4 regions of the Serratia sp. NPDC087055 genome follow, and region 1 is predicted to be linked to each of the others. Evidence: predicted binding sites of a transcription regulator. Region 1 holds the regulator's gene; each other region holds the start of a gene.
What was found. Region 1 encodes LexA, which represses DNA repair genes until DNA is damaged. Its sites were predicted from a motif close to TNCTGTATGTACATACAGNA; they were not measured.

Region 1 (3,203 bases):
CAACGGCAGCCAGACGCTGACGCGAGAAGTGCATTCGCGCCACGCGCGCCAGTTTTTGTGCGATGGTTTTGTCCGTGCCGTGTTCAGTCGCCATGCGACGCAGTGAGACGGTGTTGGAGAAACGCACAAAGCTGTCGCGGCCGAGCCACAACACGGCGAAGAACTTCTGTACGCCATTGAGCAGACGTAGATGTGGCGTGCCGTGGCCTTCGCGGCCTGGGGAGCGACCAAACATCACCGAAACAGGCAGCATCTGAATATCGAGATCCGGATTACTGCGGTGCAGATCCAGATAGTCGTGAAACAGTTTTACTGATTCTTCTTTCGGTGTGTAGTAGCGGAACACGCGCGGGCCGTCGTGAATAAACACGTGGCTAGGCAGCACGGTGCCGTCTATCTCCAGCGGATTGAGAGGATCGGGCAGATCCTGCGCCAGGCACTGGGTGCGCAGCGTCAGTAAATCCGCCTTGGAATTATAAGGTAAAACATACAAAATCGGCCGTGAGGGATCCAACCCTAACTCCGTGACCGGATCTGAAGGGATAACCTTACTTCTTACCAACAATTTAAGTGGTAAATTCAATAGTTTATAATAAATTTTACGCCAACCTGACATAACAACGTGAAGCCTCTTGTTAGCAATGCGTCGCAAGCATACCAGAAACCGGGTAGCAGATCTGTGGTGTTGGAAAACCGAGAGCCGGAAGCATTTCCTGGCCTAGACTCTTTAATTATGACTTACCTCTGTGAAAGGCACTAAAAAACATGGCAAACCAAGCAACCGGCCTGACCCGTATTATTAAAGCCGCCGGCTACTCTTATAAAGGCTTTTCCGCTGCCTGGCAGCATGAAGCGGCGTTCCGCCAAGAACTGGTCGCCACCGTGCTGGCTATCATACTGGCGATTTGGCTGGACGTGGGTGCGATAGCGCGCATTTTATTGATCGGATCGGTGCTGCTGGTGATGATCGTCGAGATGCTCAACAGCGCGATAGAAGCGATTGTCGATCGGGTTGGCACTGAACATCATGAGCTTTCGGGCCGGTCCAAGGATATGGGGTCGGCAGCAGTTTCACTGGCGATTATTTTGGCGTTGTTTGTCTGGGGCTCGGTGCTCTGGCAACACTTTGCCTGAATGGGGTGGCCCTGTTGCGACGTGGGTCGCTAATCCCTGATTTTTATTCATTCTTCGGTTCCCAAGCCGCACTTACCTGTATATACTCACAGCAAGACTGTATAAACAAACAGGGGGCGGAATGAAAGCACTAACTACCAGACAGCAAGAGGTCTATGATCTGATTCGCGATCATATTTCGTCCACTGGCATGCCGCCAACGCGCGCCGAAATCGCCATGCGTCTGGGGTTCCGCTCGCCAAATGCTGCAGAAGAACACCTGAAAGCATTGGCGCGTAAAGGCGTCATCGAGATCGTCTCTGGTGCATCGCGCGGCATTCGTTTGCTGATGGAAGATGAAGAAGGTTTACCGTTGATCGGCCGTGTTGCCGCCGGTGAGCCACTGTTGGCGCAGCAGCATATCGAAGGGCACTACAAAGTGGATCCTTCCTTGTTCAAGCCAAGTGCGGATTTCTTGCTGCGGGTCAACGGTATGTCGATGCGTGATATCGGTATTCTCGACGGCGATCTGCTGGCGGTACATAAAACTCAGGACGTGCGTAACGGCCAGGTCGTTGTGGCGCGTATTGAAGACGAGGTTACAGTTAAGCGTCTGAAAAAACACGGAAATGTTGTTGAGTTATTGCCGGAAAACAGCGAGTTCCAACCGATTGTGGTTGATCTGCGCCAGCAGAATTTCACCATTGAAGGCCTGGCGGTCGGTGTGATCCGCAATGGCGACTGGGTTTAATCCTCACGCCTACACATCGTCCTCTGATTTAAGTCGCCCCAGTTCTGGGGCGATGTCATATCTGATTCACTATATACCCTATAGCTTTCAAGTTGCAGCTAGGCGGCCAACTCGCTCATCCCCAGGCGCTTACTCAGGTAAGTAACTGGGGAGAGCGAGTGCAGATAACAACGCTGCAACTTGAAAGATGACGGGTATACACGGGAACATTCCACTATGCGCCTGCTTTCCGCCTTCACCAGCGATACCGATAAAGCCTTGTGGCGCCTCGCGCTACCGATGATCTTTTCCAATATCACCGTGCCACTGCTTGGGTTGGTCGATACCGCAGTGATAGGTCACCTCGACAGCTCTGTTTATTTGGGGGGCGTGGCGGTCGGGGCGATGGCGACCAGCTTCCTGTTTATGTTGTTGCTGTTTTTGCGCATGAGTACCACCGGTTTGACGGCACAGGCGCTGGGCGCACAAAACCCACAGGGATTGGCACGTGCCTTTATGCAGCCGCTGTTGCTGGCAGTATTGGCCGGCGTCGTTATCGTGTTGCTGCGCCATCCGTTGATCGATCTGGCGCTGCAGATTGTTGGCGGTGACGATGCGGTGCTGAAGCAAGCACGATTGTTCCTTGAGATCCGTTGGCTGAGCGCACCGGCAGCGCTGGCAAATATGGTGATCTTGGGTTGGTTGCTTGGCGTGCAATACGTGCGGGCGCCGGTCATTCTGCTGATAGTCGGTAATGTGTTGAATATCGTTCTGGATATCTGGTTGGTCATGGGGCTGGGCTGGAATGTGCAAGGTGCCGCGACGGCGACCGCCGTCTCTGAGTACGCTACGCTGCTGCTGGGTTTATGGCTGTCCTGGCGAGTGATGCGCATACGCGGTATTTCTGTTCCGATGTTGCGCCATGCCTGGCGCGGTAATCTGCGGCGTTTGCTTGCGTTGAACCGCGATATCATGTTGCGTTCATTGTTGCTGCAATTGTGCTTTGCATCCTTGACTATCTTCGGCGCCAGGCTTGGCGGTGACGTAGTGGCAGTAAACGCGGTACTGATGAATTTGCTGACCTTTACCGCCTATGCACTGGATGGTTTTGCCTATGCGGTAGAAGCGCATTCTGGTCATGCTTATGGTGCCAGAGATGACAGTCAATTGCGTAAGGTGTGGCGCGCGGCTTGCCGGCAGGCCTGTTTAGTGGCGCTAGCCTTTGGTGTGGTTTATGCCTTTGCCGGGCAGCAAATCATTGCGGCGTTGACCTCGTTGCCAGAACTGCGTGCGATGGCGAATGACTATTTACCTTGGCAGGTGGTGCTACCGCTGGTTGGGGTGTGGTGCTATTTGCTGG
Region 2 (3,203 bases), on a different contig from region 1:
CACCGGACAAGAAAATTCAGTTCCATCGTTTTAATCCCACCGCACTACGCGCTTTTTGGCAGCGCTACCATCAAGACGCCACCTACAATCTGACCCGTCGTAACTGTTCCACCACGGTCATTTTGGCGCTCGACAGCGCACTGGAAGGCGTACTGGGTGATAAACATCTGTGGCGTCGCTTCCTGTTGCTGATACTCGATCCTAACCTGTGGATGTTGGCGGTGCTGCGCAGCCGTGGCGAAAGCATGACCTGGACACCGGGATTGGTGCTGGATTATGCGCGGATGCTGCAGCAGGTTACCGAACGTCAACACCAGCGCTGGTGGCTAAAACTGCAGGATATGTGGCGTATTCTGCGGTATGGCAAGGCTCGGCCGCGCAGGCAAAAGTTTTAGTCTCCCCGCCGGCAATGGTAAAGTGTTGGCCACATTCACCGGCGCCGGCAGGAGTTAACCGCTAATGGCCTATTCGCAACGTATTGAAACCGCTATTTTTGATATGGACGGTTTATTGATCGATTCAGAACCGCTGTGGCTCCAGGCAGAGCTGGATATTTTTGGCGCACTGGGGTTGGATTTGTCTGACCGTCACAAGTTGCCAGATACCCTGGGCCTGCGCATCGATCTGGTGGTGAAAATGTGGTACCAGGCCATGCCGTGGCAAGGTGTTTCACAGGAAGAGGTTTCCGGCCGCATTATCGAGCGCGCTATCGAGCTGGTCCGCGAGAAACGCCCTCTGCTGCCAGGTGTACAACAAGCTCTGGAGCTGTGTCGCAGTCTGGATCTGAATATCGGCCTGGCTTCCGCTTCGCCACTGCATATGCAGCAGCAGGTGCTGAAGATGTTTGATCTCGACGGCTACTTTGACCAACTGGTCTCCGCCGAATATCTGCCTTATAGCAAACCGCATCCGGAAGTGTACCTGATCGCCGCCGAACGCCTCGGCAGCGATCCGCTGCACTGCATTACTCTGGAGGACTCCTTCAACGGCATGATCGCCACCAAAGCGGCGAGAATGCGTTCAATCGTGATCCCTGCGCACGAATACCGACACGATACACGCTGGGCATTAGCGGATCATAAACTCGATAGCCTCGAACAGTTGACACCCGACCACCTGGCCTGATCTGCATGGCATCGGTTTAATCTTAATCCGATGCCATGATGTCTATCTTCTCCCCTAATCCGCAAGCCAATGTCTAAAACCTGCTCTCCGTCATAAAATAAATAAAACGTTATTTCATTTTTATTGAGTTACCGTGCCACCCTCCTTATGCTGGAGCAACAAGAAAGCACCGGGCGGTTGGCGCAGGTTGTCACTGCCACGCAGCCGAACGCTGGCGTCCGGCGCTTTCTCCCTCACCAACCGCCTTAATGTCGCAAAAGTGCACAACGATTGGCCATTTAAGTAACAAGCCGTTGTAAACCCGAGAAAAATAAACAATTGGTTACAGGGTAACTGCTTCCACTACTGGGAATTTTCCCATATACTGGATAAATTAACAGTTTATCAGCCGGAACAGCAGTATGACCGCGGAAGGGCATCTTATTTTCTCTGTCGCTTGCGCGATTTTCGCCAAGAAGGCCGAGGTGACACCATCGCTTGCTACCGGCGACTGGTGGCATATCATCCCTGCCGCGCTGCTGACGTCGTTACTCCCCGATATCGATCACCCCAAATCAGTGCTGGGTCAGCGCCTGCGTTGGATTGCCATTCCAATTTCACGCGCATTTGGCCACCGTGGCTTTACCCACAGCTTACTGGCAATCGCTGGCGGTATGGCGTTGTTCCAGCTCGATGTACCGCGTAGCTGGCCCATCCCTGCCGACGTCCTGCACGCCATGATTATTGGTTACTTCAGTCACCTGCTGGCGGATATGCTCACCCCTGCCGGAGTCCCCTTACTTTGGCCCTGCCGTTGGCGTTTTCGCTTGCCACTGCTTAATTCTCAAAAAGGCAATCAACTTGAGCGCGCCCTGTGTCTGTGCCTGGTGGCTTTCGCCATCTATTGGCAAGGCGGGTGCACCATCCCAGTGCAGTCATATTTTGAGCAGATAAAAAATATCAGACTGTGATCACATAAAAGTGCCCACTTAGCACCCATAAAGCACATTAATTAAACAAATTAGCACATGGAGTTATATCAAATTCCATTTGGATATAAGTGAGCCACCACGCAAACTGTTACGATATTTAGTATTGCTACGCCATGGTGCATAGCCATTTTTATATAAGAAAAATATTGGAGACATTGGGGATGAACCTTCCGCTCGTTATTAACGTGGTGATTTTTGTCGCCCTCCTTTTGCTGTTGGCGCAAACCCGCCACAAGCAATGGAGCCTGGCGAAAAAAGTCCTGATCGGCCTGGTCGTGGGCGTGGTGTTCGGTCTGGCACTGCAACTGGTCTACGGCTCGGACAACCCGGTACTGAAAGAATCCATCAGCTGGTTCAACATTGTCGGCAACGGCTATGTGCAACTGCTGCAAATGATTGTGATGCCGCTGGTATTCGCCTCTATTTTGAGCGCGGTTGCCAAGCTGCATAACGCCTCTTCCCTGGGGAAAATCAGCGTCCTGACTATCGGTACCCTGTTGTTCACCACGCTGATTTCAGCGCTGGTGGGCGTGCTGGTGACCAACCTGTTCGGCCTGACTGCTGAAGGCCTGGTGCAAGGGGCGCAAGAAAGCGCGCGTCTGTCAGCGATCCAAAGCAACTACGTGGGCAAACTGGCCGACCTGACCGTACCGCAGATGGTGTTGTCCTTTATTCCTAAAAACCCGTTTGCCGACCTGACCGGTGCCAGCCCAACGTCGATCATCAGCGTGGTGATCTTCGCTACCTTCCTCGGCGTGGCGTCGCTGCAACTGCTGAAAGACGACAAGCCTAAAGGCGAACGCGTGCTGGTGGCGATCGATACCCTGCAGGCTTGGGTGATGAAACTGGTACGTCTGGTGATGAAACTGACTCCATACGGCGTATTGGCACTGATGACCAAAGTGGTCGCCGGCTCTAACGTCCACGACATCATCAAACTGGGTAGCTTCGTCGTCGCCTCATATCTGGGTCTGGCTATCATGTTTGCGGTGCACGCTGCCCTGTTGGCATTCACCGGTGTTAACCCGCTGAAGTTCTTCCGCAAGGTATGGCCGGTCATCACTTTCGCCTTTACCAGCCGCTCCAGCGCCGCCAGTATTCCACTTA
Region 3 (3,203 bases), on a different contig from region 1:
AATTGGCTAACGCCAAAGTGGCACCAAAAGGGGGCTACCCGGGCTGGCAGCCAGATGCTGACTCACCGGTCATGCACCTGGTGCGTGAGATCTACCAGGATCTGTTTAACAAGACGCCAAACATCATGGTGATCCACGCCGGTCTGGAATGCGGCCTGTTCAAAAAGCCGTATCCAAATATGGATATGGTATCAATTGGGCCAACCATTACCGGGCCACACTCGCCGGATGAACAAGTGCATATCGAAAGCGTGGGCCTGTACTGGAAGCTGCTGACCGCACTGTTGAAGGCTATCCCGGAGCGCGCGTAATCTGCCGGGTTCGGCACGCTGAACCCCAAAAATGACCGAGCCGTTTACATAAAGGCGCAATCTTGCATTGCGCCTTTATTATTCCCACGGCAGCAGCAGCTGACGCTCCAGTTGCGGGTCCAACAGCGTTACGTGCAAGCCGACCAGCCGCACCCCACGCCCTTCACGCCGCTCGCGCCATACCTGCCGTGCCACGTTGATCAAGTCGTCTTTATTGAGCACCGGCCAGACGTGTTCCTGCGTCGTTTGCTGGAAATCCTGGAACTTCAGCTTCACCCCTTGGCGGGCAATGTGCAGATCCGGTTTCACTTTACGCAACCGCGTCTCCAGCTCGGGATAGAGCTTATCGACGATCAAGGTTTCACACTCCTCCCAGTCATGGATATCTTCCGCCAGCGTACGCTCAACCCCCACCGACTTACGCAGCCGTTCTGGCGAAACCTCACGCAGATCTATCCCCTGGCAGCGCTCCCACAGCACACGGCCAAACTTGCCGAAGCGCTTTAACAGAGCAGCAAGATCGTACTGTTGCACGTCTGCGCAGGTGATCAGCCCCACCTCTTCCAACCGTTTTGCGGTCACCTTCCCCACGCCGGGGATTTTGCTCAGCGGCAGTTGCTGTAAAAATGCCGGCACCTGTGCCGGCGTGATGACGTATTGGCCATTCGGCTTATTGAGCTCTGAAGCAATCTTGGCGAGGAACTTGATGGGGGCAATACCGGCAGACGCGGTGAGGTTCAGCTCATCGGAAATAGCCTGACGGATTTGCTGGGCGATCAGCGTCGCCGAACCGTTGCACTGGGTGCAGTCGGTCACATCCAGATAGGCTTCATCCAGGGATAACGGTTCAATCAGCGGGGTGTAGCGCGCAAATATTTCGCGGATGTGTTGCGAGGCTTCTTTATAGGCAGCCATACGGCCTGGCAGCAGTTTAAGATGCGGGCAAAGCTTGAGTGCCATCGCTGTCGACATCGCGCTGTGCACACCATAACGACGCGCAGGATAATTGGCGGTGCTGATCACCCCGCGCCGATCGGCACTGCCGCCGATCGCCAGCGGAATCTCACGCAAACTGGGATCGTCGCGCATTTCTACCGCTGCGAAGAAGCAGTCCATATCGACATGAATGATTTTACGCATTGCGCCTCCAATAATACTGTATAAGTATACAGGCAAAAAGAGAAAGCTCAAGCCTCGGTTCAGTTCGAAGAAAACAGGGTTTCAACCAATTATCTTCGACTTGTTAAAAAAGCGTAATTTTTCAATAGTACGCTGTGAAAATTAATCCCCCCAGTGACTGACAACCATAACGCCTCGCACAGGATGGTGCCCTACATGAAAACATTATCTGTCTATTTGTTGGCTTCTGCTTTATCTCTGATATCCATTGCCACTCAGGCCGCCCCTGCCATTATTGCGCACCGGGGTGGCACCGCCGACGCGCCTGAAAACACCCGCGTCGCTATAGAAACGGCACTGAAAAACGGCGCAGACGCCATTTGGATCACCTTACAGGAATCCAAAGACGGCGCGATCGTGCTGTATCGCCCTTCTGATCTGAAAGCGCTGACCAACGAACAGGGATTGGTTTCCGCCTTTACCGCCGCGCAGTTGGCAAAAGTCGATGCCGGTTGGTCATTCACCCAAGGCGAGGCACACCCGTTCCGCGGAAAAGGCATTGGCATTCCAAGGTTGGATGAGATTCTGGCGGCGTTCCCCAAGGTCAACTTCTATCTGGATATCAAGTCGCCGGACGCAGACCCTGTTCAATTCGGCAAAGCCCTGTTGGCGACATTGGAGAAAACCAACAGCCTGGACCGCACCCGCGTGTATTCCACCGATGCCAACTATCTGCAGGCGCTACCGAAAGCCATCAAACGTTTTGAGACGCGCGATGAAACCCGCGATCTGCTGGCAAATATCAGCCTGTCACATCAGTGCGAGCTGAAACCCGATAATCAGCAACCGCGCTGGTACGGGTTGGAACTGAAGCGAGAAGTGGAAGTCGTGGAGAAATTTACGCTGGGTGAAGGGCGTTCCAAGGCGTTTTTGACCTGGGATAAAGAGTCGATCGACTGCTTCCGTTCGCAGGGGCCTGCACACATTATTCTGTTCGGCATTAACTCACCGGCGGAACACCAACAGGCGCTGGCGTTGGGTGTAGACGGCGTGATGGTCAACTCACCGGCCGAGGCGAAAAGCTTTCGCCAAGCCAAATAACAGATAGCGAAAGGGGCGCTGCATGCGCCCCTTGTATTCAAATAATCCGGTGCTTGTCCAACTGCTTCTGACGCATCGCCTCTTTCTCCAGACGCTTCTTGCGTGCATCGCAAGGTTCAGGGCAATCACACACTTTATCCATCCCCAGCGCGGTAATACCCCCACAGCTGCCTTGCAGGCTTTTGCGTTTGAACACGTAGCCCAATGACATCCCGCCGACAATCAGCAGAAACAACACGAAGCTGGCGATAAATACGGTCAACATAGCGACCTCACGAGTTATTGTTCAAATAGGGTTTAAACGCATCGGAGTAGCGCTCTTCAAAGCCAGTCGCGGTTTTCACAATCATAAACACCGGGATCCCCATCAGGTTCGCCAGCGCCATGCCGCGTTCCGGCCCCAAAACGTTCAGCCCGGTCGACAAACCATCGGCAGCCATACAGGTAGGGCTTAACACCGTGACCGACACTAAATGGTGATGGATCGGCCGGCCGGTGATGGGATCTATCGTATGCGAATAGCGCACGCCGCCCTGCTCGAAGTAGTTGCGGTAATCGCCCGAAGTGGCGATCGACATCTCACCCGGTTGGATCACCAGTTGCGCTTTCTGCTCCATGCCGGCGGTTGGTCGCTCAATGGCAATACGCCATGGTTTTTTCTCGCCGTTATGG
Region 4 (3,203 bases), on a different contig from region 1:
CGGTAGCTCGTTGTAGTGAATTGGCCGCACACCATAATCAGCTTTGGCGGGAGCGACAAGGACTTTATGTTTGGCAGCGCCGCGCTCTGCGGCGCCCCAACCGGTCACGAAATAGCGATAAACTGCTCGCGCAGCTGGTGAATCTCGTCGCGCAAGCCCGCCGCCTGTTCGAACTCAAGGTTCTGTGCGTGGGTGTACATCTGCGCTTCCAGCTCGCGGATTTTTTGATCCAGCGCTTTCGGCGTGAGGTTCTGGTATTGCTCGGTATTTTCCGCCACCTTGCCCTTTCCTCGGCCTTTACCGCGATTACCCGGTTTGCCCAGCTGCAGAATATCGGAAATTTTCTTGTTCAGGCCCTGTGGCACAATGCCGTTTTCTTCGTTGAACGCCTGCTGTTTGGCGCGGCGGCGTTCAGTCTCGCCGATCGCCCTGGCCATTGAGTCGGTAATTCTGTCGCCGTAAAGAATCGCCTTGCCGTTCAGGTTACGCGCAGCACGGCCAATGGTCTGGATTAACGAACGTTCAGAACGCAGGAAGCCTTCTTTATCGGCGTCCAAAATCGCCACCAGTGACACCTCAGGCATATCCAACCCCTCACGCAGTAAGTTGATACCCACCAGCACATCAAACTCGCCCAGGCGCAGGTCACGAATGATTTCGACACGTTCTACGGTATCAATGTCCGAATGCAGGTAACGTACGCGTTCACCGTGTTCTTCCAGGTATTCCGTCAGGTCTTCCGCCATGCGTTTGGTCAAGGTGGTGACCAACACGCGTTCGTTGATCGCCACCCGCTTACGGATCTCGGAAAGCAGGTCATCCACCTGCGTCGTCACAGGCCGCACTTCTATCTGAGGATCCAGTAGCCCAGTCGGCCGCACAACCTGATCGATGATGTCATCACCGGATTTCTCCAGCTCATACTTGCCTGGCGTAGCTGACACATAAATCGTCTGCGGAGCCAGTGCTTCAAATTCTTCAAAACGCAGCGGGCGGTTGTCCAGTGCCGAAGGCAGACGGAAACCGTATTCGACCAAGGTTTCCTTACGCGAACGGTCGCCCTTGAACATGGCCCCGATTTGCGGAATGGTGACGTGGGATTCGTCGACCACCAGCAGGCCATCCGCCGGTAAATAATCAAACAGCGTTGGGGGCGGCTCGCCTTCTCCACGCCCTGACAGATAGCGCGAGTAGTTTTCAATGCCGGAGCAATAGCCCAGTTCGTTCATCATCTCCAGATCAAACTGGGTGCGTTGCGTCAAACGTTGTTCTTCCAGCAGTTTATTGTTGGCCAGCAACACCTTTCGCCGCTCGGCCAGATCCACTTTGATCTCTTCCATCGCCTGCAGGATCCGCTCACGCGGCGTCACGTAGTGCGACTTTGGATAAATGGTAAAGCGCTGCACTATCTGCTCGATCTGCCCGGTCAAGGGATCAAACAGCGAAAGCCGTTCAACTTCTTCGTCAAACAGCTCAATGCGCAGCGCCAACTCGTCTGATTCAGCCGGGAAAATATCGATCACCTCGCCACGTACGCGGAAAGTTGCACGCTGGAAGGCCTGATCGTTACGGGTATATTGCAGCTCTGCCAAGCGGCGCAGAATCGAACGCTGATCGATAATCATGCCTTTGGTCAAATGCAGCATCATCTTCAGGTACAGATCCGGATCGCCCAAGCCGTAGATCGCGGACACCGACGCCACCACGATAACGTCACGACGCTCCAGCAACGCTTTAGTCGCAGAAAGGCGCATTTGTTCGATGTGTTCATTCACCGCGGCGTCTTTCTCAATAAACGTGTCGGAACTCGGGACGTAGGCTTCGGGTTGGTAGTAGTCGTAGTAAGAAACAAAATACTCGACCGCATTCTCGGGAAAGAACTCTTTCATCTCGCCGTAAAGCTGTGCCGCCAGCGTTTTGTTGGGTGCCAGCACCATGGTTGGCCGGTTCAGATCGGCGATCACATTGGCGATAGTGAAGGTCTTACCCGAACCGGTAACGCCCAACAGCGTCTGGTGAGCCAGGCCGTCTTCCAGGCCCTCTTCCAGCTTACTGATGGCTTGCGGCTGATCGCCGGCCGGTTTGAAATCAGAATGCAGTTTGAAAATTTTACTCATTGACTCGGCTACCCTGTGGAGATGTGCGCGCTCAGGCGGCCATAGAGCTGATGCTCGATGAATGGCCTCTAATTATGGAAAGCCCCGGCGATTTTCGCCAGTGCCTATGATACTGGATATAAAACCAGCTTCAAGCGATTCGTCTGTTTTGCGTGCGTCAAACCAGGCGGAATGCACCGGCAGGGTTACAGCGGCGTGACATTTTTATTGTCAATAACAGATTTATCCCCAAAATCCGCCACGAATTAACTTATTGATAGCACTGCGGTGAAAAATCATACATAGAGACTTCATCAATACATTGGCCGCTTGATTTTAGTTAATTTATTGATAAATAACTAATTTATAAAAAAGACGAGATTGCGGACAAAGCGAACAGAACCCGCGTCAGCTCTCGCTTCAAACCGCTTTTCTAAATCTAATGCACAAGGTTATCCACAGGAATAGTGGATAACTCTCACCGTCCCGCCAGCGACGGGAGTTGCAGAAAGAACGCTTTTTGCCATTTCTCATTGCCTGAACGGCTTTTTTAGTTATTTTTTCACAGAAATATCGCTTTGTTTATGCCGATTAATGCTAAAAAGCCCCATTGCCAAAAACAGATTTATCTCATTGTTGCCGTCACCTGTTGCATCTTTCCACAACCGCCGAAACAGCTTGCACCATAACCATTCTGCAGAGCACTGGAAGAGTGCAAAAATCGTCCGCGTTAACTTTCCCCCGCTTTTCTCACTTGTTCAACACCCTTGCCTTAGCCCGGCCAGCCGTTAACAAGGCAATAACAATCCCTCATTTTTAACTGATTTTAAAAGTTGGCTCATAGCTTGCATTACCTTTGCATACCCAATGACTACCGGGATAAATATCCACTAATGAACGGGGAAATGATCGGCTATCCGTTCACTCAAAAGGCAGCACGAAATAGCCATCATTTGCATGTAAAAAACAAAAGAACGCTGATAAACGGCTATTAGTCACCATTTTTGGCTCCCTATTGCTGATTTAAGCCTGAACCTAACTACCTCATTAAAGGTAGCCTAACAGCATTTTATTCTGGACATTAAGACACTCGGGAAAGAAACCGCA

Region 2: a site for LexA is predicted at 1,488-1,507, ahead of ACI2J2_RS07055 (metal-dependent hydrolase). Genes of this name have one in related genera too.
Region 3: a site for LexA is predicted at 1,466-1,485, ahead of dinB (DNA polymerase IV). Genes of this name have one in related genera too.
Region 4: a site for LexA is predicted at 2,228-2,247, ahead of uvrB (excinuclease ABC subunit UvrB). Genes of this name have one in related genera too.

What each region holds. Positions count from the first base shown of each region.
Region 1 is NZ_JBJDOG010000003.1:380,128-383,330, reverse strand. Features, by position in the region: gene plsB (glycerol-3-phosphate 1-O-acyltransferase PlsB) at 1-616, opposite strand, end outside; gene ACI2J2_RS18000 (diacylglycerol kinase) at 766-1,134, shown strand; gene lexA (transcriptional repressor LexA) at 1,256-1,864, shown strand; gene dinF (MATE family efflux transporter DinF) at 2,081-3,203, shown strand, end outside.
Region 2 is NZ_JBJDOG010000001.1:1,497,626-1,500,828, forward strand. Features, by position in the region: gene ACI2J2_RS07045 (protease) at 1-395, shown strand, start outside; gene hxpB (hexitol phosphatase HxpB) at 460-1,125, shown strand; gene ACI2J2_RS07055 (metal-dependent hydrolase) at 1,527-2,075, shown strand; gene ACI2J2_RS07060 (L-cystine transporter) at 2,258-3,203, shown strand, end outside.
Region 3 is NZ_JBJDOG010000001.1:2,807,741-2,810,943, forward strand. Features, by position in the region: gene pepD (beta-Ala-His dipeptidase) at 1-311, shown strand, start outside; gene dinB (DNA polymerase IV) at 390-1,451, opposite strand; gene ACI2J2_RS13320 (glycerophosphodiester phosphodiesterase family protein) at 1,647-2,531, shown strand; gene nqrM ((Na+)-NQR maturation NqrM) at 2,569-2,796, opposite strand; gene ACI2J2_RS13330 (FAD:protein FMN transferase) at 2,804-3,203, opposite strand, start outside.
Region 4 is NZ_JBJDOG010000001.1:2,421,385-2,424,587, forward strand. Features, by position in the region: gene uvrB (excinuclease ABC subunit UvrB) at 105-2,117, opposite strand.